DNA from 3 places in the Arthrobacter sp. 210 2 genome. Region 1 is predicted to be linked to each of the others. Evidence: riboswitches for the same ligand, from Rfam matches in the RefSeq annotation. Region 1 holds a riboswitch; each other region holds the start of a gene.

Region 1 (6,942 bases):
ATTGTCCGCTCCATGACCCCGCACGAGCGCGTGGCGCCCAAGATCATCAACGGGTCCCGCCGCGCCCGCATCGCGCGCGGTTCCGGTGTGCACGTTTCCGAGGTCAACGGACTGCTGGAACGATTCGCCCAGGCCCAGAAGATGATGAAGAAGATGGCCCAGGGCGGCATGCCGGGGATGCCCGGAATGCCCGGAATGCCCGGGGCGGGCGGCGGAGCCCGGAAGAACGCCAAGAACGCACCGAAGAAGAAGGCAAAGTCGGGCAACCCTGCAAAGGCCGCCCAGGAGCGCAAGGACGCCGAAGCACGCCGTGCCAATGCAGCCAAGGCCCTGCCCACCGGCGCGGCCTTCGGCCAGCAGGGGGGCGACTTCGACCCGTCCCAGCTGAACCTGCCCAAGGGCTTCGACAAGTTCCTCGGCAAGTAACAGCATCCCGACCAGGTAGCAGCAGGTGTCGTTTTGAGGGCTCAAAACGACACCTGCTGCCGTTTGCAGGGGTTGCCGGTGCCGTGGAATAGGGTTGGGTCATGTTCAAGCAGAGGGTAGTGTTCGTGCACGGCGCCGGAAGTTTCGGTGCCGCGGCCTGGCCGCGCCAACACGGTATGGCGCTGTCCTACGACGCACTGTTCCTGCGCCGCCACGGGTACGATCCCGTCGCCGAACCCGTGGAGTCCTCCTTCGCCGAGGACACGGCCATCGTGCTGCGGTCCCTGGCGGACGACGGCCGCGGTGCCGCGGGCGGACACATCGTGGCTCATGCACAAGGGGCCATCGCCGCCATGATGGCCGCCGTCGAACGGCCCGACCTCGTCTATTCGCTGACCCTCGTGGAGCCGGCGTGCCTCTCCCTTACCGCGGAACTGCCGGCCACAGCGGCCCATATCCGCCTCATGCAGCCGTTGTTCGACGTCCGCCGCCAACTCAGCGACGAGGATTTCCAGCGGGAGTTCGTCCGGCGGGTCTACGCCACGGACCTCCAGGAGCCGGTCACTGCCGAGGAGAAGCGCTCGGCAAGGCGGCTGCGGCTGCAGTCACCGTCGTGGGAGGCACCGCTGCACATCGTTCCGGGCGTCCCCACCCTGGTCCTGACCGGGGGATGGGAGCCCCTCTATGAGGAGATCGCCGGTTACCTCCGTGAGACGGGCGCCCTGCACCGCGTTGCTGCCGGGGGCCACCGGCCCCACGACTCACGGGACGGCGACCGCGCCATCCGCTCCTTCATCAGCGAGGTCAGCAGGACCGAGCCTGCCAGGGCCTCCTGACCCCGGCCAGCACGCAGCCTTCCCGTCCGGCCGGCCCCCAATTGCCGGCCGGACGGGAAACTCGAGGGGAGTCAGCTACGTCCCGCTGCCGGAACGTTCAGCTCCGGCAGGTACACCTTGGCCCCGGCGGCCATGAACTCCCGGCTCTTCGCGCGCATGCCTGAGGCCGCCTCGGCCAGGGCCGCCTGCGCCTCGGCGGACCCGTATTCGTCCCGGATGTCCTGGCTGATCCGCATGGAGCAGAACTTTGGCCCGCACATCGAGCAGAAGTGGGCAGTCTTGGCCGGTTCCGCGGGGAGCGTCTCGTCGTGGAAGGCCTCGGCCGTCACCGGGTCCAGGGACAGCGCGAACTGGTCGCGCCAGCGGAACTCGAAGCGTGCCTTGGACAGCGCGTCATCCCGCTCGTGCGCCCCCGGGTGGCCCTTGGCAAGGTCGGCGGCGTGGGCGGCGATCTTGTACGTGATGACACCGGTTTTCACGTCGTCCTTGTTGGGCAGGCCCAGGTGTTCCTTCGGTGTGACGTAGCACAGCATGGCCGTGCCGTACCGGGCGATTTCCGTGGCGCCGATCGCGGACGTGATGTGGTCATAACCAGGAGCCACGTCAGTGACCAGCGGCCCGAGTGTGTAGAACGGTGCCCCCTTGCAGAGTTCCTGCTGCCGTTCGACGTTTTCCCGGACCAGGTGGAACGGGATGTGCCCCGGGCCCTCCACCATCACCTGCACGTCGTATTTCCAGGCCCGCTGGGTGAGCTCGGCCAGCGTGTCCAGTTCCGCAAACTGCGCAGCGTCATTGGCATCCGCCGTAGCTCCCGGGCGCAGGCCGTCGCCGAGGGAAAACGCGACGTCGTACCTGGCGAAGATTTCACACAGCTCGTCGAAGTGCGTGTACAGGAAGTTTTCCTGGTGGTGGGCCAGGCACCAGCCCGCCATGATGGAGCCTCCCCGCGAGACGATGCCGGTGACCCGGTTGGCGGTCAGCGGAACATACCGGAGCAGGACGCCGGCGTGCACGGTCATGTAGTCCACACCCTGCTCGCACTGCTCGATCACGGTGTCGCGGAAAATCTCCCAGGTCAGCGCATTGGCTTCCCCGTTGACCTTTTCCAAGGCCTGATAGATGGGCACGGTGCCGATCGGGACGGGGGAGTTGCGGATGATCCACTCCCGGGTGGTGTGGATGTCATCGCCGGTGGAAAGGTCCATCACGGTGTCGGCCCCCCACTGGGTGGCCCACTGCAGCTTGTCCACTTCCTCGGCAATGGAACTGGTGACGGCCGAATTGCCGATATTGGCATTGATCTTGACCAGGAAGGCCTTACCGATGATCATCGGCTCTGACTCGGGATGGTTGATGTTGTTGGGAATGATGGCCCGCCCGGCCGCGACTTCACTGCGGACCAGCTCAACGTCGCAGTTCTCGCGCAGCGCTACGAAGCGCATCTCGGGGGTGATGATGCCCTGCCTGGCGTAGTGCATCTGCGTTACCGTCTTGCCCTCGACGGCGCGGCGGGGCACCGGCTGGGCCCCCTGCCACTCGGCGGAGGCGGCGCCGCGGCGGACAGCCGAGCGGCCGTCGTCGAGCAGGTTCCGCTCCCTGCCGCCGTACGCTTCAGTGTCGCCCCGCGCCACGATCCATCCGGACCGGAAGGGGCTGAGGCCGCGAACCGGATCGCTGCCCGGTCCGGCCGTCCGGTAGGTCCGGAATGGCCCGTTCGGTTCCCCGTTGGGGGACGGCTCCAGGGCAATTTCCGTTACGGGTATCCGGATTCCCGACTCTGCGTCTTCGATGAACGCCAGCGAATGCGACGTCAGGGACTGGGTGACCTGGCCTTCCGCCGCCCCACCGGCCACGCCTTCGCGGGACTGATTCAGGGCAGGGTCCAGCTGTTCATTGGGTGTATTCAAGGAATACTCACTTCCTTCGCCGGCATTACCCGGACAGGTTCAACGGTCGCAGGCTGCGTCAGCCCGATCTCAGCCCCTGCAGGGGCACCCGTGTGGTCAGGAAGAAAGCTACCACAGCCTTCCGGGAGGGGCTTGTCACATGGCCGGTGCTAGCCTGACTGGCGGGAAAAGGAGTCCAATGCCGGAGATCATCGAATTCAGCGGCCCGGTGCTTGCCGGGCCGGACAGCGAGCGGCGGGGCCTGTGGTCCGTTGACGGGCTGTTGACCTTCACACGCCCGCAGCAGGTGCCGGACAAGGTGCTGGAGGGCTGGGTCCTGCCAGGTTTCGTGGATGCCCACTGCCACATCGGGCTCGGACCCGGCGGCCCGGTGGACGCTGCTGCCGCCGAAGACCAGGCCCGGGCAGACCTGGCGGCCGGCACCATGCTGGTCAGGGATGCCGGCTCCCCGGCCGACACCCGCTGGTTGCAGGGCGGCCGGGACTTCCCGGTGCTGATCCGCGCTGGACGGCACGTTGCCCGGACCCGCCGATATCTTCGCGGTTTCGCCGACGAGGTGGAACCGGAAGGCCTTGTGGAAGCCGTTCGCAAGCAGGCCCGCGACGGCGACGGCTGGGTCAAGCTCGTGGGGGACTGGATCGACCGCGGCATTGGCGACCTGGCGCCGTCCTTTCCCTCCGCCGTCGTGCGGGACGCGGTACAGGCGGCGCATGACGAAGGCGCCCGGGTCACCGCCCACTGCTTCGCTGAGGACACCCTGGACCAGATGCTGGACGCCGGCATCGACTGCATCGAGCATGCCACCGGACTCCTGCCCCGGCATCTTCCCCGGTTCGCCGAACAGGGAGTGCCGATCGTCCCCACACTCATCAACATCGCGACGTTCCCGGACATCGCCGCCCAGGCCCGGCTCAAGTTTCCGCGGTACGCGGACCACATGCTGGCGCTGTGGGAGCGGCGGATGGAGCGGGTGGCCGAAGCTTACGGGGCGGGCGTGAGGATCTTCGCCGGTACGGACGCCGGCAGCGTCATCAACCACGGAAGAATCGCGGACGAGATTTTGGCCCTGCATGAGGCCGGACTGCCCATGGCCGCTGCACTGGACGCAGCCTGCTGGTCAGCCCGCAAGTGGCTCGGTGCGGACGGCGTCCACGAGGGGGCGCGCGCCGACGTCGTCCTCTGCAGCGAGGATCCGCTGACGGTACCCCGGACGGTCAGCCAACTCGCCCATGTGGTGCTGGGAGGCCGCATTATCCGTTGAGCATATTTCCGGGCCGAAGCACTTGGAATAAATTGAAGCTTCAAGTAATTTTAACTGTGACAGGTCGCCCCATCCCGACGGCCGCCAGCACAGGGAGCGTTCAATGACTGCAGAAGCCACCAGCCAGGATCTTCTTCCTGCCGACCTCACCATGGGCACCGTCATGCTCAAGGTCGGCGACATGAAGGTCATGACCGATTACTACCAGCGCGCCCTTGGCCTTGAGGTGGTCGCCGAACAGGACGGCGGGCTGTACCTGGGCCGGCTGCAAAAGCCACTGGTCCATCTTGCGCCCGCGCCCGGGCTGAACCTCCCGGGCAGGGGAGAAGCGGGCCTGTTCCACACCGCCCTGCTGTTCGAGGACCAGGCCTCCCTCGCGGCGACCATCGCCACCGCCGCCCAATACGAGCCGCGGTCCTTCACCGGGAGCGCCGACCACCTGGTCAGCGAGGCCTTCTACTTCAACGACCCCGAAGGCAACGGCATAGAACTCTACTGGGACCGGCCCCGCAGCAACTGGTCCTGGAACGGAACCGACGTGGTCATGGACAGCCTGGCCCTGCCGCCGCAGCGGTACCTTGAGCAGCACCTGACGGAGGATTCCCTGGAAGGGCAGCACAGGACGGCCGCAGGAGTGGGCCACGTCCACCTCCAGGTGGGTGACGTGCAGTCCGCGCGCGATTTTTACGTCGGTGTCCTGGGGTTTGAAAAAACGGCCGGATGGCATGGCCAGGCCCTCTTCGTCTCCGCCGGCCGTTACCACCACCACATGGCCATGAATGTCTGGAACAGCCGCGGCGCGGGGCCGCGCAAGGACACGCTGGGCCTGGGTGAAGTCCTCATCGAGGTGCCCGCGGGTGACGACGTCGGCGCGCTGGCGGACCGCCTGAAGGTCGCCGGCGTGCGGGCCCACCACACCGGAGCCGAACTGCGGTTTGAAGACCCCTGGCGGAACAGCATCCGGGTAGCGGCACGCTGACCCGGGCGTTCCCGTACTAGGCTGAACCCGAACGGCCGGGCGGCAGGCATTGCTCCCGGCCGGCACCACCGTCAACGGAAGAAGGGTACTTCCCATGGGCTTCACCGAGATCTTTGTTGCCACCCATGACGCCGCGCTCAAGCGTGCCGGCGTCCTGGACGAAGGCGGCAGTGCACCCGCCGACCAGGCCGTCCGCATCCCGGGGGTCAGTGATTTCGAAGTTGAACAGCTGGGGGACCTCGCCGGAACTGCCGTGCACGCCGGCGGTGCCGACTATGAACTGACCATGGTGGACGTGTCCAGCGATTCGCTGCTGGCCGTCCCGCCGGCCATGGTCCGCGCCCTGGCGGACCTGCTCTCGTATGAAACCGAAGGCGAAGGCAACATCCTTCATGATGTTGCCGCTCAGTGGGCAGCCCAGGACGACATGCCCTTCGACGCAAACCAGGCGCGGACCTACGTGCAGCAGCTGGCTGAACTGGCCGGCAGCGTCGACGATTCGGAGCGGACGGGGCTCTACGTCTGGTCCGCCTGAGCGGCCCGCCCCCGGCCATCTTCCGGCCGCCGCTGTGTCAAGTCGAAATCCCGTCGCTGATCTGGCACAATAAACAGGTACTCGATCTGCGTGGCCCCTCTCTCCGCGTCCGGATCCTGTCCTTCGAACCCGCAAGTACGGCCCGCCCCACGGGTGCAGAAAGCCGGGTTCACCCCCTTTTCTGAAACAGGAGTGACCACAAAAGTGGCCGTAAAGATTCGCCTTAAGCGCTTTGGCAAAATGCGCGCACCGTACTACCGCATCGTTGTCGCCGACTCACGCACCAAGCGTGACGGCCGTGCCATCGAAGAAATCGGCAAGTACCACCCCACCGAAGAGCCCTCATACATCGAGGTCAACTCCGAGCGTGCCCAGTACTGGCTGTCCGTCGGCGCCCAGCCGTCCGAGCAGGTTGCAGCCATCCTGAAGATCACCGGTGACTGGCAGAAGTTCAAGGGCCTGCCGGGTCAGGAAGGCACCCTGAAGACCAAAGCTGAGAAGGAAGCCTTCGTTGCCCCGGAAAAGGGTTCCGTGATCATCCCGGAAGCCATCACCAAGAAGGCAGCCAAGTCTGACGCCGCCGAGGCCGAAGCAGAGACCACCGAGGCTGAGTAAATTGCTGGCAGACGCGCTGGAACACCTGGTCCGGGGAATTGTTGATTCCCCGGACGATGTCAAGGTCAGCTCGAAGAGCAACCGCCGCGGGGACACCCTCGAGGTGCGCGTTCACCAGGATGACCTCGGACGGGTGATCGGCCGCCAGGGCCGCACGGCACGCGCGCTGCGCACCGTTGTGGCAGCCCTGGCCGGCGGCGAACCGGTAAGGGTTGACGTCGTCGACACCGACCGCCGCCGCTGAGCGTCCGGCAACATCAGTTATGCTCCGGCCCCTCCACCATCAGGTGGAGGGGCCGGAGTGCTTTTCCCGAACAACCGCAATCCACACATTGGAACAGAGGAACACATGCAGCTTCAGGTGGCCCGCATTGGCAAGCCCC
Region 2 (6,942 bases), on a different contig from region 1:
AAGGACCAGTAGTCGCTGAACGCGTCGTCGTAGCGGTGCAGGGCACCCTTGATGGTGTCGTAGGAGCGGCCCTTGAAGCCCACCCGGTCCCCGCTGCCCTCGGCGTTGGCCACCATCCTGGTTTCCTGGCGCAGCTGCGGCCGGCCCGTGTTGAAAGGCGGATCGACGTAAATCAGTGTGAAGGCGCCGGCCGGCAGGGTGGGGAGGTACTCCGCGTTGTCCGCGTGCACCACCAGGCTGCCGCCGTCCGGCGCCCAAACAGTGTCAGTCATGAAGGCAGTTAGCCCTCGCTGCTGCCAGGCTGTGCGCCCTTGTCCGTGCCGGCAACCACTTCACCGTTGCGGCGGCGGGTACGGGTGCGGGTGCGGCGGGCACGCGAGGGCTGCTCGCCGTCGGTCCCGGTTGGGGACTCGGCGGCAGGTGCGGAGGCTGCGGCAGGCTCGGCAGAACGACGGCGGCGCTCACCAGAGCGGGCGGCGGAATCGCCGCCGCGGCCACCTTCGCGGCCACCGGTCTTGCCTGAGCGCCCACGGCTGTCACGGTCCCGGCCGTCGCCGCTGCGGGGGCTGCGGCTGTTCTTCTTGCCGGTTTCGCCCAGGTCCTCCAGGACTTCGGCGTCGACGCCGGCCAGGGTGCGCTTGTCACGCGGCAGCCGGCCCTTGGTGCCCTCGGGGATATCAAGGTCCGTGTAGAGGTGCGGCGAGGAGGAGTATGTTTCGACGGGCTCGGGCACGCTCAGCCCCAGGGCCTTGTTGATCAGGCCCCAGCGCGGCATGTCGTCCCAGTCCACGAACGTCACGGCGGTGCCCTTGTTGCCGGCGCGGCCGGTGCGGCCCACCCGGTGCAGGTAGATTTTCTCGTCTTCCACGCACTGGTAGTTGATGACGTGGGTGACGTCCTCGACGTCGATGCCGCGGGCAGCAACGTCCGTCGCCACGAGCACGTCCACCTTGTTGTTGCGGAAGGCGCGCAGGGCCTGCTCACGGGCCCCCTGGCCAAGGTCGCCGTGGATGGCGGCAGCGGCGAACCCGCGGTCCACCAGCTCCTCGGCCACCTTCGCGGCGGTGCGCTTGGTCTTTGTGAAGATGATGGTGCGTCCCCGGCCCCTGGCCTGGAGGATGCGGGCCACCACTTCGGTCTTGTCCATGCTGTGTGCACGGTAGATGAGCTGGCGGATGTCCCGCTTGGTCAGGCCCTCGTCCTCGGGGTCCGCGGCACGGATGTGCGTTGGCTGCGTCATGTACCGGCGCGCCATGGCGATGACCGGGCCGGGCATCGTGGCGGAGAACAGCAGGGTCTGCCGGACGGCAGGGGTGCCGGCAATAAGGGTTTCCACGTCCGGCAGGAAGCCCAGGTCCAGCATCTCGTCGGCTTCGTCGAGCACAACAATCTTGACGTTCTTGAGGCTCAGGTGCTTCTGCTTGTAGAGGTCGATCAGGCGGCCGGGCGTGCCCACCACAACCTCCACGCCCTGCTTCAGGGCTTCCACCTGCGGCTCATAGGCGCGGCCGCCGTAGATGGTGGTGATGCGGGCATTGCGCTTGCGGGATGCGGTCTGCAGGTCATTGGCCACCTGCACCGCGAGTTCGCGCGTGGGGACGATGACCAAGGCCTGCGGAGCGCCCGGAACGGCCAGCTTCGCGTAGCCGGGGTCGTCCTGCCCGACGACGCGCTGCAGCGCCGGGATGCCGAAGCCAAGGGTCTTGCCGGTACCGGTCTTGGCCTGTCCGATGATGTCGTGGCCGGACAGCGCCACGGGCAGGGTCATGGCCTGGATGGGGAAGGGGTGGGTGATGCCGGCGTCGGCCAGCGATTCCACGATGTCTTCGCGGACGTTGTAGTCGGCGAAGGACTTTTCCGCGATTTCGTGCGGCTTCTCATCGGAGATGATGGTTTCTTCGGGCTCGATGGTCTCGGTGCCGGTGTCGTCCGTCAGAAGCTGATGGGTATGCAATTCACTCACAGGGAGTTTCCTTATTCATTTGGGCAATGGCGCTGCCTGCTCAACGGGCCGGCCGGGAGGCTGATCCGGAGCACGCTCGGGCGCGCAAGCAATTCCAGTGGAAGCCGATCGCGGGCTATCTAAATGCTGGCACTGGTGACCAGCGGGCAAATCTCAAGATCGCGTAGGGGCGGGCTTGTTGGTTTCAAATCAAGGAAATCAACGACCGGGCATCCATATCTACTTCTCCAGTCTAGCCGTACACGGCCTAAATCCCGGTTTCGGCCCTGCCGCGCCCTGAAGCGTGGTGTCCGCAGGGGACTACTGCACCAGTTCGAAGTGGACCTCGCGGGTGGCAATATCGGAGGAAACCAGGCGCACACGGACCTTAGTGCCGGACTCCAGTTCGCCGGCGCAGCGGGCGGTCACCGCGGGCTCGGACACCTGGATGATTCCGGAACCACCGTTGCCGTTCCCGTTCCTGCCGTTCCCGTTTTTTCCGTTCCCGTTTTTTCCGTTGCCGTTTTGCGGCTTGGACCCGGAGATGACGATTGCGTCGAATTCCTGGCCGATGTGGTTGACCAGCAGCGCCGCCTCCACGGTGTCCAGGGCCATGCGCTCCATCCGGGACGCCAGCTGGTCGGAGCCTGCCATGATGTCCGGCAGTGACGGCAGCGCCTCCCTCGCCCATCCAGGAACGTTGCCGCCGTTGCTCAGGGCCTCGCAGATCACCAGCACGAAGCGGTCCACCAACCGGCGCAGCGGAGCAGTGGTGTGGGCGTAGGCGGCACCGATGGCCGACTGCACCGCGTCTTCCGGGACCACACCGTCAAAGGCGGTGTAGGAGGCGCCCCTGAACAGCATTCCCGCCGAATGCATGATGGCCAGCTGCCGGGGATCGGTAGGGTCCAGGGTGCGCAGGTATTCGCCGTAGCTGACCTCCCCGTCCCATGGTTTGCCCAGCACTTCGGTCTGCAGGCGGAAGTGGTTAAGGGAGCGCTCATCCGGCGCGGGCATAGTGCGCAGGATACCCACCCTGCCCCCCAGCATGAGCTGCGCGGCGGCCATGCCCGTCATCAGCGAAATCTGCGCGTTCCAGTCCTCCACGGGAAGCTGCGGGGCGGCGGCGATGCGGTAGCCGCCGTCGGGAAGCTGGACGATCTCCTGTTCCGGCATGTTCAGGCTGGCACCTTCACGGGCACGTTCCAGCTCCACGCGCTTGAGGCCGACCTCTTTGAGCAGCTGGAGGACGGGGGATGCGTTGCCCGAATCCAGTTCAGCCTGCGCCCCCTTGTAGCTGAGCTTGGCCCGGCTGCGCATGCGGGCCCGCTTCACCGCGACGGAGGTGACTTCGGCGGCGCTGTCCAGCCGGAAATCCCAGACGAAGGCGGAACAGTCCTGCCCCGGCAGCAGGCTCCCGGCTCCCTCGCTGATGACCTCCGGATGCAGCGGAATCCGGCCGTCAGGGGCATAAAAGGTCTGGCCGCGGCGCCGTGTTTCGGCGTCCAGGGGCCCGCCGGGCGTCACGAAGGAGGGAACATCGGCGATGGCGTACAGCACGTGGTACCCATCGCCGTCGGCCTCGATGAACAGGGCCTGGTCCAAATCCGTGGACGATGCAGGATCGATGGTGATGAACCCGACCCCGGTGAGGTCATAGGCCGGCAGCTGCAAGGCCGCGACGGCCGCTTCGGCATCCCTGACTGCGTGTATGGGGTATGGGCCGGGCAGTTCCAGTTCGGTCCGCAGGGCACCCAGGGCTTCCTCGAGGGCATTGTTGTGCTCGTGGACGTTGGGAGCCAGCCGATGATGTGACACGAAAATCAGCCTAGCCCGAAGAACCCCGATTTTGCATGGCATTGACGCCGCACGGGGCTGCGCCGTGTTGCGGCGGCTTTAGGGTGTGGCCCCGTCCAAGGCAGCGAGAAGGGCGGCGGCAGCGGCGGCAGGGTCATCAGCTTCCGTGATGGCACGCACCACAACGATCCGGCTCGCTCCTGCTTCCACAACCTGGTCCACATTGGAGTGGTCGATGCCGCCGATGGCGAACCAGGGCACCCCGCTCCCGGCCTCGGCCGAGGCTTCGGCGGCATACTTCACCAGGTCCAGTCCGACGGCGGCCCTGCCGGGTTTGGTGGGCGTGGCCCAGACCGGTCCGACGCAGAAGTAGTCAAGCGCGGACGGTCCGGCTGCGGCAGCGAGGGCGGCGTCCACCTGCCCGGGGGCATGGCTGGAGAGCCCGATGGCGGCGTTGCCGTTGAGCAGGGTGCGGGCTGCATCCAACGGAAGGTCCTTCTGACCGATGTGGAACACCGGCGCACCGGACAACACGGCGATGTCCGCCCGGTCATTCACAGCCCACAGCCGGCCATGGCGCTGCGCCGCTTCCTTCAAAACCGCCAGCAGCTCCAGCTCCTCGGCCGCCTCGATGGCCTTGTCCCGCAACTGGATGATGTCCACGCCACCGGCAAAGGCAGCATCCACGAACTGCCCGAAGTCCCCGCGGTCCCGGCGGGCATCCGTGCAGAGGTAAAGGCGGGCGCTGTTCAGGCCGGCAGTGCCTTCGGCATGGGTAAAAGCATCGGCGGCGGGGACTGCGGCAGCGGGGGCAGGGGACTGGGACACATTCATGGCTGCAAGCCTAGTTCCTCTACACTGGCCTCGTACTGCGGGAGCCCGCGGCAGCTGTCATAAAGCGCCGGGCTGAGAGGGCGTCAGAGCCGACCGCTTGACCTGATCCGGTTAATGCCGGCGTAGGGAAGGAGACACATGAGCACCCCAAACGTTGCCCCGCCCGGGGCTCCATCCGGCACCATCCGTGCCGACGTGGCCGTGATCGGCGGCGGAGTGGTTGGGCATTCCATCGCCTGGGAGGCGAGGCGGTCCGGGCGGTCCGTCGTGCTGATCGATGACGCGCCCGGAGCCGGGGCCAGCTGGGCGGCTGCCGGAATGCTGGCGCCGGTGAGCGAGCTGCACTACCAGGAGGAGGACCTCCTGGAGCTCATGCTTGCCTCCTCCGCCCGGTGGCCGGGCTTTGCCGCGGAACTGGCCGCCGCTTCCGGCGAAAGTCCCGGGTACCTCACGACGCCGACGCTCGCCGTGGGTGCCGATGCCGCCGACCGCCGCGCCCTGATGGATTTGCGCGGGGTGCAGCAGGCCAGCGGCCTGTCCGTGGAGCCGTTGACTGTCCGGGAGGCCCGGCGCCGGGAACCGCTGCTCAGCCCTGCCATCGCCTGCGCACTGGACACTCCCGCGGACCACCAAGTGGATCCCCGGCGCCTGGTGTCCTGCCTCCGGCGCGCGCTCGCAGTACATGGCCCCGACGTCGAAAGTAATGGAACAGACGTGGCGGGGGCCATCGACGGCTACGCCGTGCCGGACCGGGCCGCCGGGCTGGTCTGGGCGGACGGGGCAGTGGCCGGGGCCCGGCTCGCCGGCGGCGGCACGGTCCTGGCCCGCGAAACGATTGTTGCCAACGGCCTGGAGGCCGCCGCCCTGGCGGGCCTGCCCGACGGCCTGCAGCTGCCGCTGCGGCCGGTGTACGGGGATATCCTGCGCCTGGCAGTGCCCCGGCAGCTCCAGCCGCTCGTAACCTCAACGGTCCGCGGGCTGGTCCACGGCGTCCCGGTGTATATCGTCCCGCGGCAGGACGGGACGGTGGTGATCGGAGCCACCCAGCGTGAGGACGCCCTTGCCGCGACACATAATGCACCGGCGGCCGGTGCCCGGGCTGCAGCGGGCGCCGTATCGGCAGGCGGGGTCTACCAGCTCCTCCGGGATGCCCAGGTCCTGGTGCCCGCCGTCGCCGAACTCGAGCTGCTGGAATACACGGCACGGGCTCGGCCCGGCACCCCGGACAACGCCCCGCTGCTGGGCCGGGTGTCGCTGGCCGGCGATCCGGCAGCCGGGGAATCCGCACACGTTGCGGGACTGATCATTGCCACCGGATTCTTCCGGCACGGCGTCCTCCTGGCCCCCGCAGCGGCGGCCATCTGCCGGGACCTTCTGGACGGCACGGCGGACGTCCGCTGGCAACCTTTCAACCCGGGCCGGTTTTCCGGCCGCGAACCGGCCGCCACCATCTTCAACATCAAGGAGACAGCATGAACATCACCCTGAACGGACAACAACATACGGTGGCTGACGGGGCCTCCATCACCATGCTCGTCAGCCAGGTCACCGGCCGCCCCCTCGCCGCTGACGGCCAGGCCCGCGACGGCGGCAAACTCGGCGTGGCGGTGGCGCACAACGCGCAGGTGGTACCCCGGAGCCAATGGTTCGCAACAGCGCTCGCCGACGGTGACGACGTCGAGCTCGTCACGGCAGTGCAGGGAGGCTGAGACCATGACCGAAACCACCACCACCTCGCCGGCCGGCGCCTCCGGCATGGACGACACGCTGGTCATCGACGGCGTACCCCTGGCATCGCGGCTCATCATGGGCACCGGCGGCGCCCCAAGTCTGGACGGCCTTGGAGCCGCGCTGCTGGCATCCGGGACAGCACTGACCACGGTGGCCATGCGCCGCTATTCGACGGCGGAAACGGGCTCGCTTTTCCAGCTGCTCGTGGACCACGGCATCCGGGTCCTCCCCAACACCGCCGGCTGTTTCACGGCCCGTGATGCGGTCCTCACCGCCGAACTGGCCCGCGAGGCACTGGAAACCGACTGGGTGAAGCTTGAGGTCATCGCCGATGAGCACACCCTCCTCCCGGACGCAGTGGAACTGGTGGACGCCACTGAACAGCTGGTTAACCGCGGGTTCAAGGTGTTTGCGTACACCAACGATGATCCGGTCCTGGCGCTTCGCCTGGAAAACCTGGGAGCCACCGCGGTCATGCCCCTGGGATCACCCATCGGCACGGGCTTGGGGATCCTGAACCCTCACAACATCGAGCTCATCGTGTCCCGCGCCTCCGTCCCGGTGGTGCTCGATGCAGGCATCGGCACGGCGTCGGATGCCGCCCTTGCCATGGAGCTTGGCTGTGACGCGGTGCTGCT
Region 3 (6,942 bases), on a different contig from region 1:
ACTCCTTGAGCTGCCCGAGGCTTGCCTTCTTTGCCACAAACCGGGAGACGCTGGGGCCGGTGTCCCGGGCCGCCAGGCCGAACAGGACATCGGCAACTGCGTCGCTGGTCAGGTCGGAGCCGGCCGGAAGGTCCAGATCCCCGCCGGCCTCCCGGGCGGCGAGGCGCAGGGCTTCCTCGAAGGGCTTCTCCAGCATTTGCCGCACCTGGATCAGCCCGGGTTCCCACTCCCACTCGTCCTGCACGCCTTCCAGGCCGGAGTAATGCAGCTCGTAGAGGCAGAAGAGGGCCAGCTGGACATCATCGTCGCCGATGATGTCCGTGACCCCGGCCAGCTTCCCGCCGACCAGCCGGCGCAGCCCGGAAAGGGACTCGCCGGCGCTGCCCGGCTCTCCTGCCAAAACCCCCAACAGGGCGCTGCTGATGGGGCCTCTCGGTTCCGGAAGTTTCATGGTGCTCCTTGGGTTCGGGCGGTGTGCCGGTGCGGTGCCGTCTGCATTGACGGCCCGTCAAGAAAGGTCAGTTGCCACGGCCGGCGGCGGGAGTGCGCGGGGACAGCATGATGGCCAGGGCGATCATGGCCAGGCCCAGGACGAGGTGCAGCCAGTTGTCCGCACCGTTCTCCGGGATGAAGTTTGCCGGCGTGTTGTCTCCTATGAGGAGGCCATACAGCCAGAGCACCAGGTAGATGACCCCGCCGTACGTGAAGAAGTTCCTGGCCTGGCGGTGGGTCCGCGCCATGAGCAGGCCGGCGGCGCCGAAGAGGCAGTGGACAAGGTTATGGAGAATGGATACCTGGAACACGCCCAGCAGCAGCGCCCCTGAACCGGGCCCTGCGAAACCGAGGGAATCATAGTTGCGGGTAACTCCGGGGACGAATCCCAGGATGCCAACGAGCAGGAATACGGCGCCGGCGGCAACGGCAGACCACTGCAGGGCGGTTCGGACGCCCGGTGGGCGGGTGCTGACTGCCATGTCCTGTACTCCTCTCACGCCTGAAACAATATAGTAAGCATGATTACTAATAAAAGCTAAGCAGGCTTTGTTTCTGCGTTGAGGGATGCGGAAACATTCCCCGTTCCGGCCTTTTCTTACGCCGGACCGGTCCAGGTGTAGGGGTTGGGGTGCTGCCCGGCAGTGCGGCCCTGCTCGTACCCCTGTTGCCATGCCTTGCCGACGGCGGACACCAGTTCGGCCAGCAGCGGATAGTAGGGATGGTCCGGGCCGATGAAGATCATCTCGTCCTCGGCTTTGTCCAGTGCCGCCCGGACGGCATTGTCAGCGGGCCTGCCGGTCATGCCGAGCCGTCTGCCCCTGCCGGGCGCAGCACCTCACGCATAGCCTCCACCACCAGGTCATGGTCCTGCATCTGCGGGAGCCCGGAAACGGTGACGGTGGCCACCGCGCCCACACCGGAGACATAGACCGGGAAGGACCCGCCGTGCGCGGCGTACAGGGTTTGGTCGAACCAGCCCTGGTCCTCGATCCGACCGCCCCGAAGCCGGCCGCGAAGCCCCACCAGCAGCGAGGGAACCTCATACCGGGCGGCGGTGCGCTGCTTCGCCCGGATCCAGTGTTCGTTGTCCGGGGTGGCGCCGGGCAGGGCCACATGGAACAGGACCTGATCGCCCTTGGTGATGTCGATCGCGATGGGCAGGCCACGCTCCTTCCCCAGTTCCACAAGGAGAAGTCCAAGGTTCAGCGAGTCGTCCAGGGAGAAGCCGGGGAACTGGAGCTCATGGATCTCCCCCTCGATGCGGCCGATGAGGGCCTGCAGCGATCCTTCCGGCTGCGCGGCGTCAGAGTCCGGATCGAAGTCGGTCACATGCGGCTGATTAGCAGTCATGGCCCACAATCTACCCCTGTCCCGGTGTAAACTGGACTCCGCCCAGCAGGGCAGTTCTACCCAAGCATCATTCCATTCAGAGCATTACTTAACGACAGGGGAGCGCCGCCGTCGGGCACTGGCCAAGGCCGGGAACCGCAGGTGGGCGCTGAGAGTGCGGACAGCCGCAGACCCTCGAACCTGATCCGGTTAGTACCGGCGCAAGGGAGTCGAGTTCTCGAAGTCCGGCAACGGCAGTAGCCGCTTGCCGTGCTTTCCCCTCCTGTTTCCCAGGAGGATCACATGAGCACTGCAGCAATCAAAAAGACCACCAGCAAGTCCTGGCGTGTCGTGGACATCGTGGTGGCGGCCCTGATCGCCATCGCCGGCGGCGTCATCTTCTGGGCCTGGTCCCAGGGTGCGGCCGCGGTTTCCGCGCCGATGAACGCCGTCTACCCGCCCCTGACCGGGCTGATCGCCGGCGGCTGGATGATCCCGGCGGTGTTGGGCATGCTCATCATCCGCAAGCCCGGCGCGGCACTGTTCTGCGAAACCGTCGCGGCCACCGGTGAGCTCCTGATGGGATCGCAGTACGGCGCCTCGGTGCTGTTCTCGGGCTTTGTCCAGGGCCTTGGCGCGGAGATCATTTTCGCGATCTTCGTGTACAAAAAGTTCAACCTGCCCGTTGCGCTGCTCGCAGGCGCGGCGGCGGGCCTCTTCTGCGGCCTGAACGATTCCTTCGCCCCGTGGGGTTGGAACATCGCCTACTCGGGCGGCGACAAGCTGGCCTACATCATCTTCACCGCGATTTCCGGTGCCATCATTGCCGGTGCACTGTCCTGGATCGCCACCCGGGGACTGGCCAAGACCGGGGTGCTGAGCTCCTTCGCCTCGCGCAAGGCAGCAACGGAGCCCGTCCTCTCCTGATGCAGGCACCTTCGCACCAGGCCGGGGCCGGAGCAGTGCGGCCGGCGGCCATCACGGCTCGCGGCTGGGGGTGGCGGCATGCCGGCCGCCCCAAGCCCGCGGTCCACGGCCTTGACCTCGACATCGCGCCGGGGGAGCGGGTGCTCCTGCTCGGCCCTTCCGGTGCCGGCAAATCCACCCTCCTGCATGCCCTTGCCGGGGTTCTGGGCGACGCGAACGACGACGGCGAGGCGGGTGATTCGGACGAGTCAGGTTCGCTGCTCGTCGACGGCGCGTCCCCCCGCGGGCAGCGCGGCCATGCCGGGCTGATGCAGCAGGACCCCGAAACACAGGTGGTCCTCTCCCGCGTAGGCGACGACGTCGCCTTCGGCGCCGAAAACCTTGCCGTGCCCCGTCATGCCATCTGGACCCGCGTGCACGAGGCGCTTGACGACGTCGGCCTGTCCCACCTGCCGCTGGACCATCCAACGTCGGCCCTGTCCGGCGGCCAAAAGCAGCGCCTCGCGCTGGCGGGCATCCTTGCGATGCGGCCCGGGCTGATCCTTTTGGATGAGCCCACCGCCAACCTGGACCCGGCGGGCGTGCTGGAGGTCCGCGACGCCGTGGCCCGGTGCCTGGACAAGACCGGCGCAACGCTGGTGGTGGTGGAGCACCGGGTGTCGGTCTGGAAGGACCTGGTGGACCGGATTGTGGTCTTGCAGCCCGGCTCGGCCTCTGATCCTGCGGTACTGCTGGACGGGCCTCCGGACCAGGTGCTGAGTGAGGCGCGGACCTTGCTGATGGCCGCCGGAGTGTGGGTGCCCGGTTATGTGCCTGCCACGCGTGCCCGTGCTGTCGTGCCGGCCGCGGGGACGGGAAATCTCCTGCTCGCCGCCGAAAAGCTGGCAGTGTCCCGGGAACGTCCGCGCCGCAGCGGGTGCCGCAGGATCCCGCCAGTCCCGGTGCAGGAAGACATCACCGCGCAGGTGCGGTCCGGCCAGGCGCTGGCTGTGGTGGGACCCAACGGTGCGGGAAAATCTACGTTCGCCCTGACCCTCGCGGGGCTCCTGGAGCCGGTTGCCGGCAAGGTTTCCGCCACCACCGACTTGAGCCGGGGAGCGGGAATCGACCCCTACAAGTGGAAAGCCGAGCAGCTGATCGAGCGGGTGGGGACGGTGTTCCAGGAACCCGAGCACCAGTTCGTTACCGGCAATGTGCTCGATGAACTGCTGTTCGGGCCCCGGCACCTGGGGCACGGCGAGGACCGCGTTGACGAACTGCTGGAACGGCTGCGGCTCACCGCGCTGGTGGACGCCAACCCGTACACACTTTCCGGCGGGGAGAAGCGGCGGCTCTCCGTGGCTACGGTCCTTGCAGCGAGCCCGCAGGTCCTGGTGCTGGACGAGCCGACGTTCGGCCAGGACGCCAACACGTGGGCGGAACTGGCATCCTTCCTCTCCGAACTCCTGGACGCGGGCACCGCAGTGGTGTCGGTGACCCACGATGCCGAATTCACCGCCGCGCTGGGCGGGACGGAGCTGCGGATGGCTGCAGCGGAACGGGTGGCACCATGAGGCAGCAGCTGAACCTGCGTGGCAACCACGCCCTCCTCACCCGCGCCAATCCGCTCAGCAAAGTGGCCGCCGTCGTCCTCATCACGGTGGTGCTGGCACTGTCCATCGACTGGGTCTCGGCCTCGGTGGCGCTGTTTTTTGAGTTCCTGCTGTTTCCGCTTGCCGGCCTGACCCTGACGCTGCTGTGGCAGCGTGGCTGGCCGCTCATTCTCGCCGCTGCCGTGGGCGGCTGGAGCACCTCCATCCTTGCCGCGGACAGCGGACGGACCCTGATCGACGTCGGCATCTGGACCATGAGCGAGGGTTCCCTGGAGACGGGAATCGGGTTCATGCTGCGGGGCCTGGCCATTGCCCTGCCGGCCGTGCTGCTCATGAGCTGCACGGATCCAACCGACCTCGCGGATGCACTGGCGCAGAAGGCCCGGTTGCCCCACCGTTTTGTGCTGGGCACGCTGGCCGCGATGCGGTTGGTGGGCCTGATGGCTGAGGAATGGCAGACCATCGGCATGGCGCGCCGGGCCCGGGGCGTGGGCTCGCGGGGCACAATTGTGCAGCGCGTGAAAGCGACGCTGGGGCAGAGCTTCGGCCTCCTGGTGCAGGCGATCCGCCGGGCGTCACGGCTGGCTGTCACCATGGAAGCGCGGGGCTTCGGCGGTGGAAGCCGGACGTGGGCCCGCGAGTCCACCTACAGCCTTTTGGACGCCTGGGTGCTGGCGGGAGGCCTGCTCGTGGCGGGCCTGGCCGTTGCCGCGGCTCTCTCTGCGGGCACGTGGAACATGGTGTGGCTGGGAAGCTAGGGTTCCTGCTTGCAGGCATGGTTGTAGTCGAAACCCCGCGCCACGAACTGCGTCAGGACCACCTTGCCGCCGCCCGTTAGCGGAGCCTTTGAGCAAGCGCCGGCCGCCCGGTAGGCGTTGCGGGAGCCCGCCAGCCAGCTCGGCAGCGGGTAGAGGTTGCTGGAGCTGCTGACGCTGCCCACGATCCGGCCCCACTGCAATGCGGTGGAGTAGAGGCCCACGCCTTCCACCCCAATGCTGTGGAAGAAGTCCGTCATGCCTTCCAGGACAGCCCGGTTGGCGTCCTTGTCGCTGGACCAGGTGTTTTCAGTCTCAACGTCCAGCCACCAGACATAGTCCGCCGGGTTGCTGATTCCGCGGATGTAGGCGTCGTCGTAGGCTTTGGCATAGCCGTACATGTAGGCGCAGGCCGTGCCGTAGTCCCCTTCTTCGCAGGGTCCGTAGGGGTTGTGGACGTGCCGCCCAATGGGGTACTCGTCGCTGACCGGCCACCAGGATCCTGCGCTGCCGGGGTTGGCAGTGTTGACGTACAGCGACACGGCCGGTTGGGTCGGGAGGCCCGGTGACCTCTCTGCCCACTCGAGCTGCTCCTCCAGGCACGGGTTGGTGTTGTTGGCCAGGCCGTTGTTGACGCCCACGATGCCGAAAGCCTGGCCCTTGGGCAGTTCCTTTTTGCATTGCGGCCACGAGATGTCGTTGCCGAGGAGTGATCGGCTTCCCTCATCCGGCGACGGCGCGGCGGACGCGGGACCGGCAAGAACCAGAATCAGGGCTGCTGCCAGCATCCACGCAAGCCGGATGGCGGGCAGAGGGGCTGGCGTCCGGGGCATGTAGGCTCCGTTAGGTGCTCGAAAAGATAGTTCCCCTCCAGTTTCCTCCGGACTGCGGGGCGGGACAAGGAGCGGGCCGGGCCGCTTTCTATCGCATGTAGTGGGTAAGCGGTCTCCGGATGCGGCTGAAGCCCCAATATTTCGCCAGCTATAACTCATGGATGATATATTTGCTGCATGACTCAGGAAACCGCTGAACACGTGGCCGCCATGCTGCGGGACGCCCGCAACGAGAAGGGCTGGACCCAGGGCCAGCTGGCCGCCGAACTCGGAACCAGCCAGAGTGCGGTGGCACGGATGGAGCAGGGGAAGCAGAACCTGAGCCTGAAAATGATCCAGCGCCTGGAAGCCATCTTCGACCGCAGCATCGTCAACGTGGGCAAACCGCAGATGACGCACCTCCGGGTGGAGGGCGGACGGACCCTGTCGGGCGCGGTGGACGTGAACAGCAGCAAGAATGCCGGCGTCGCCCTGCTCTGCGCAAGCCTGATCAACAGGGGAACAACAGTGCTCCGCCGCCTGGCGCGGATCGAGGAAGTCAACAGGATTGTCGAGGTGCTGAGCAGCATCGGCGTGGAGTGCACCTGGCTTAACGACACGGACCTCCGGCTCCGCCGCCCGGCCGTTTTGAACCTGGAAGCCATGGACGTCGACGCCGCCCGCCGGACGCGCAGCGTGATCATGCTGCTGGGTCCGCTGCTGGATGAGTCGGAGGAGTACCGGCTTCCCTACGCCGGAGGCTGCGACCTTGGCACGCGTACAGTTGAGCCGCATATGCAGGCACTGCGCCAGTTCGGACTTTCGGTGGAAGCCACCGCCGGCTTCTACACGGTGCAGGCGCCGTCCGCAGACAGGCAGGACCGTTCCTTCGTCCTGACCGAGCGCGGGGATACCGTCACCGAGAACGCCATCATGGCGGCCGCCCACCGCGAGGGCACCACCGTCATCCGTAACGCCAGCCCCAACTACATGGTCCAGGATCTCTGCTTCTACCTGGAGATGCTGGGGGTG

What was found. Region 1 has a riboswitch for thiamine pyrophosphate ahead of thiC (phosphomethylpyrimidine synthase ThiC). Riboswitches for the same ligand answer to the same signal wherever they lie in the genome.
Region 2: another riboswitch for thiamine pyrophosphate. It lies ahead of thiO (glycine oxidase ThiO); the one in region 1 lies ahead of thiC (phosphomethylpyrimidine synthase ThiC).
Region 3: another riboswitch for thiamine pyrophosphate. It lies ahead of AC5RWA_RS10785 (ECF transporter S component); the one in region 1 lies ahead of thiC (phosphomethylpyrimidine synthase ThiC).

The regions. Positions count from the first base shown of each region.
Region 1 covers NZ_JBNHIE010000010.1:102,199-109,140, forward strand. Annotated here, with positions in the region: gene ffh (signal recognition particle protein) at 1-426, shown strand, start outside; gene AC5RWA_RS17410 (alpha/beta hydrolase) at 528-1,262, shown strand; gene thiC (phosphomethylpyrimidine synthase ThiC) at 1,334-3,169, opposite strand; TPP riboswitch at 3,164-3,271, opposite strand; gene AC5RWA_RS17420 (amidohydrolase family protein) at 3,348-4,430, shown strand; gene AC5RWA_RS17425 (VOC family protein) at 4,534-5,409, shown strand; gene AC5RWA_RS17430 (hypothetical protein) at 5,504-5,944, shown strand; gene rpsP (30S ribosomal protein S16) at 6,149-6,559, shown strand; gene AC5RWA_RS17440 (RNA-binding protein) at 6,561-6,803, shown strand; gene rimM (ribosome maturation factor RimM) at 6,909-6,942, shown strand, end outside.
Region 2 covers NZ_JBNHIE010000007.1:22,475-29,416, forward strand. Annotated here, with positions in the region: gene AC5RWA_RS13995 (DNA-methyltransferase) at 1-272, opposite strand, end outside; gene AC5RWA_RS14000 (DEAD/DEAH box helicase) at 281-1,963, opposite strand; gene AC5RWA_RS14005 (RNB domain-containing ribonuclease) at 2,264-3,760, opposite strand; gene thiE (thiamine phosphate synthase) at 3,839-4,573, opposite strand; TPP riboswitch at 4,601-4,719, shown strand; gene thiO (glycine oxidase ThiO) at 4,712-6,049, shown strand; gene thiS (sulfur carrier protein ThiS) at 6,046-6,282, shown strand; gene AC5RWA_RS14025 (thiazole synthase) at 6,287-6,942, shown strand, end outside.
Region 3 covers NZ_JBNHIE010000004.1:261,948-268,889, reverse strand. Annotated here, with positions in the region: gene AC5RWA_RS10805 (iron-containing redox enzyme family protein) at 1-451, opposite strand, end outside; gene AC5RWA_RS10800 (DUF4383 domain-containing protein) at 519-974, opposite strand; gene AC5RWA_RS10795 (hypothetical protein) at 1,091-1,297, opposite strand; gene AC5RWA_RS10790 (heme-degrading domain-containing protein) at 1,294-1,845, opposite strand; TPP riboswitch at 1,932-2,070, shown strand; gene AC5RWA_RS10785 (ECF transporter S component) at 2,128-2,751, shown strand; gene AC5RWA_RS10780 (ABC transporter ATP-binding protein) at 2,751-4,304, shown strand; gene AC5RWA_RS10775 (energy-coupling factor transporter transmembrane component T family protein) at 4,301-5,101, shown strand; gene AC5RWA_RS10770 (glycoside hydrolase family 25 domain-containing protein) at 5,098-5,931, opposite strand; gene AC5RWA_RS10765 (UDP-N-acetylglucosamine 1-carboxyvinyltransferase) at 6,109-6,942, shown strand, end outside.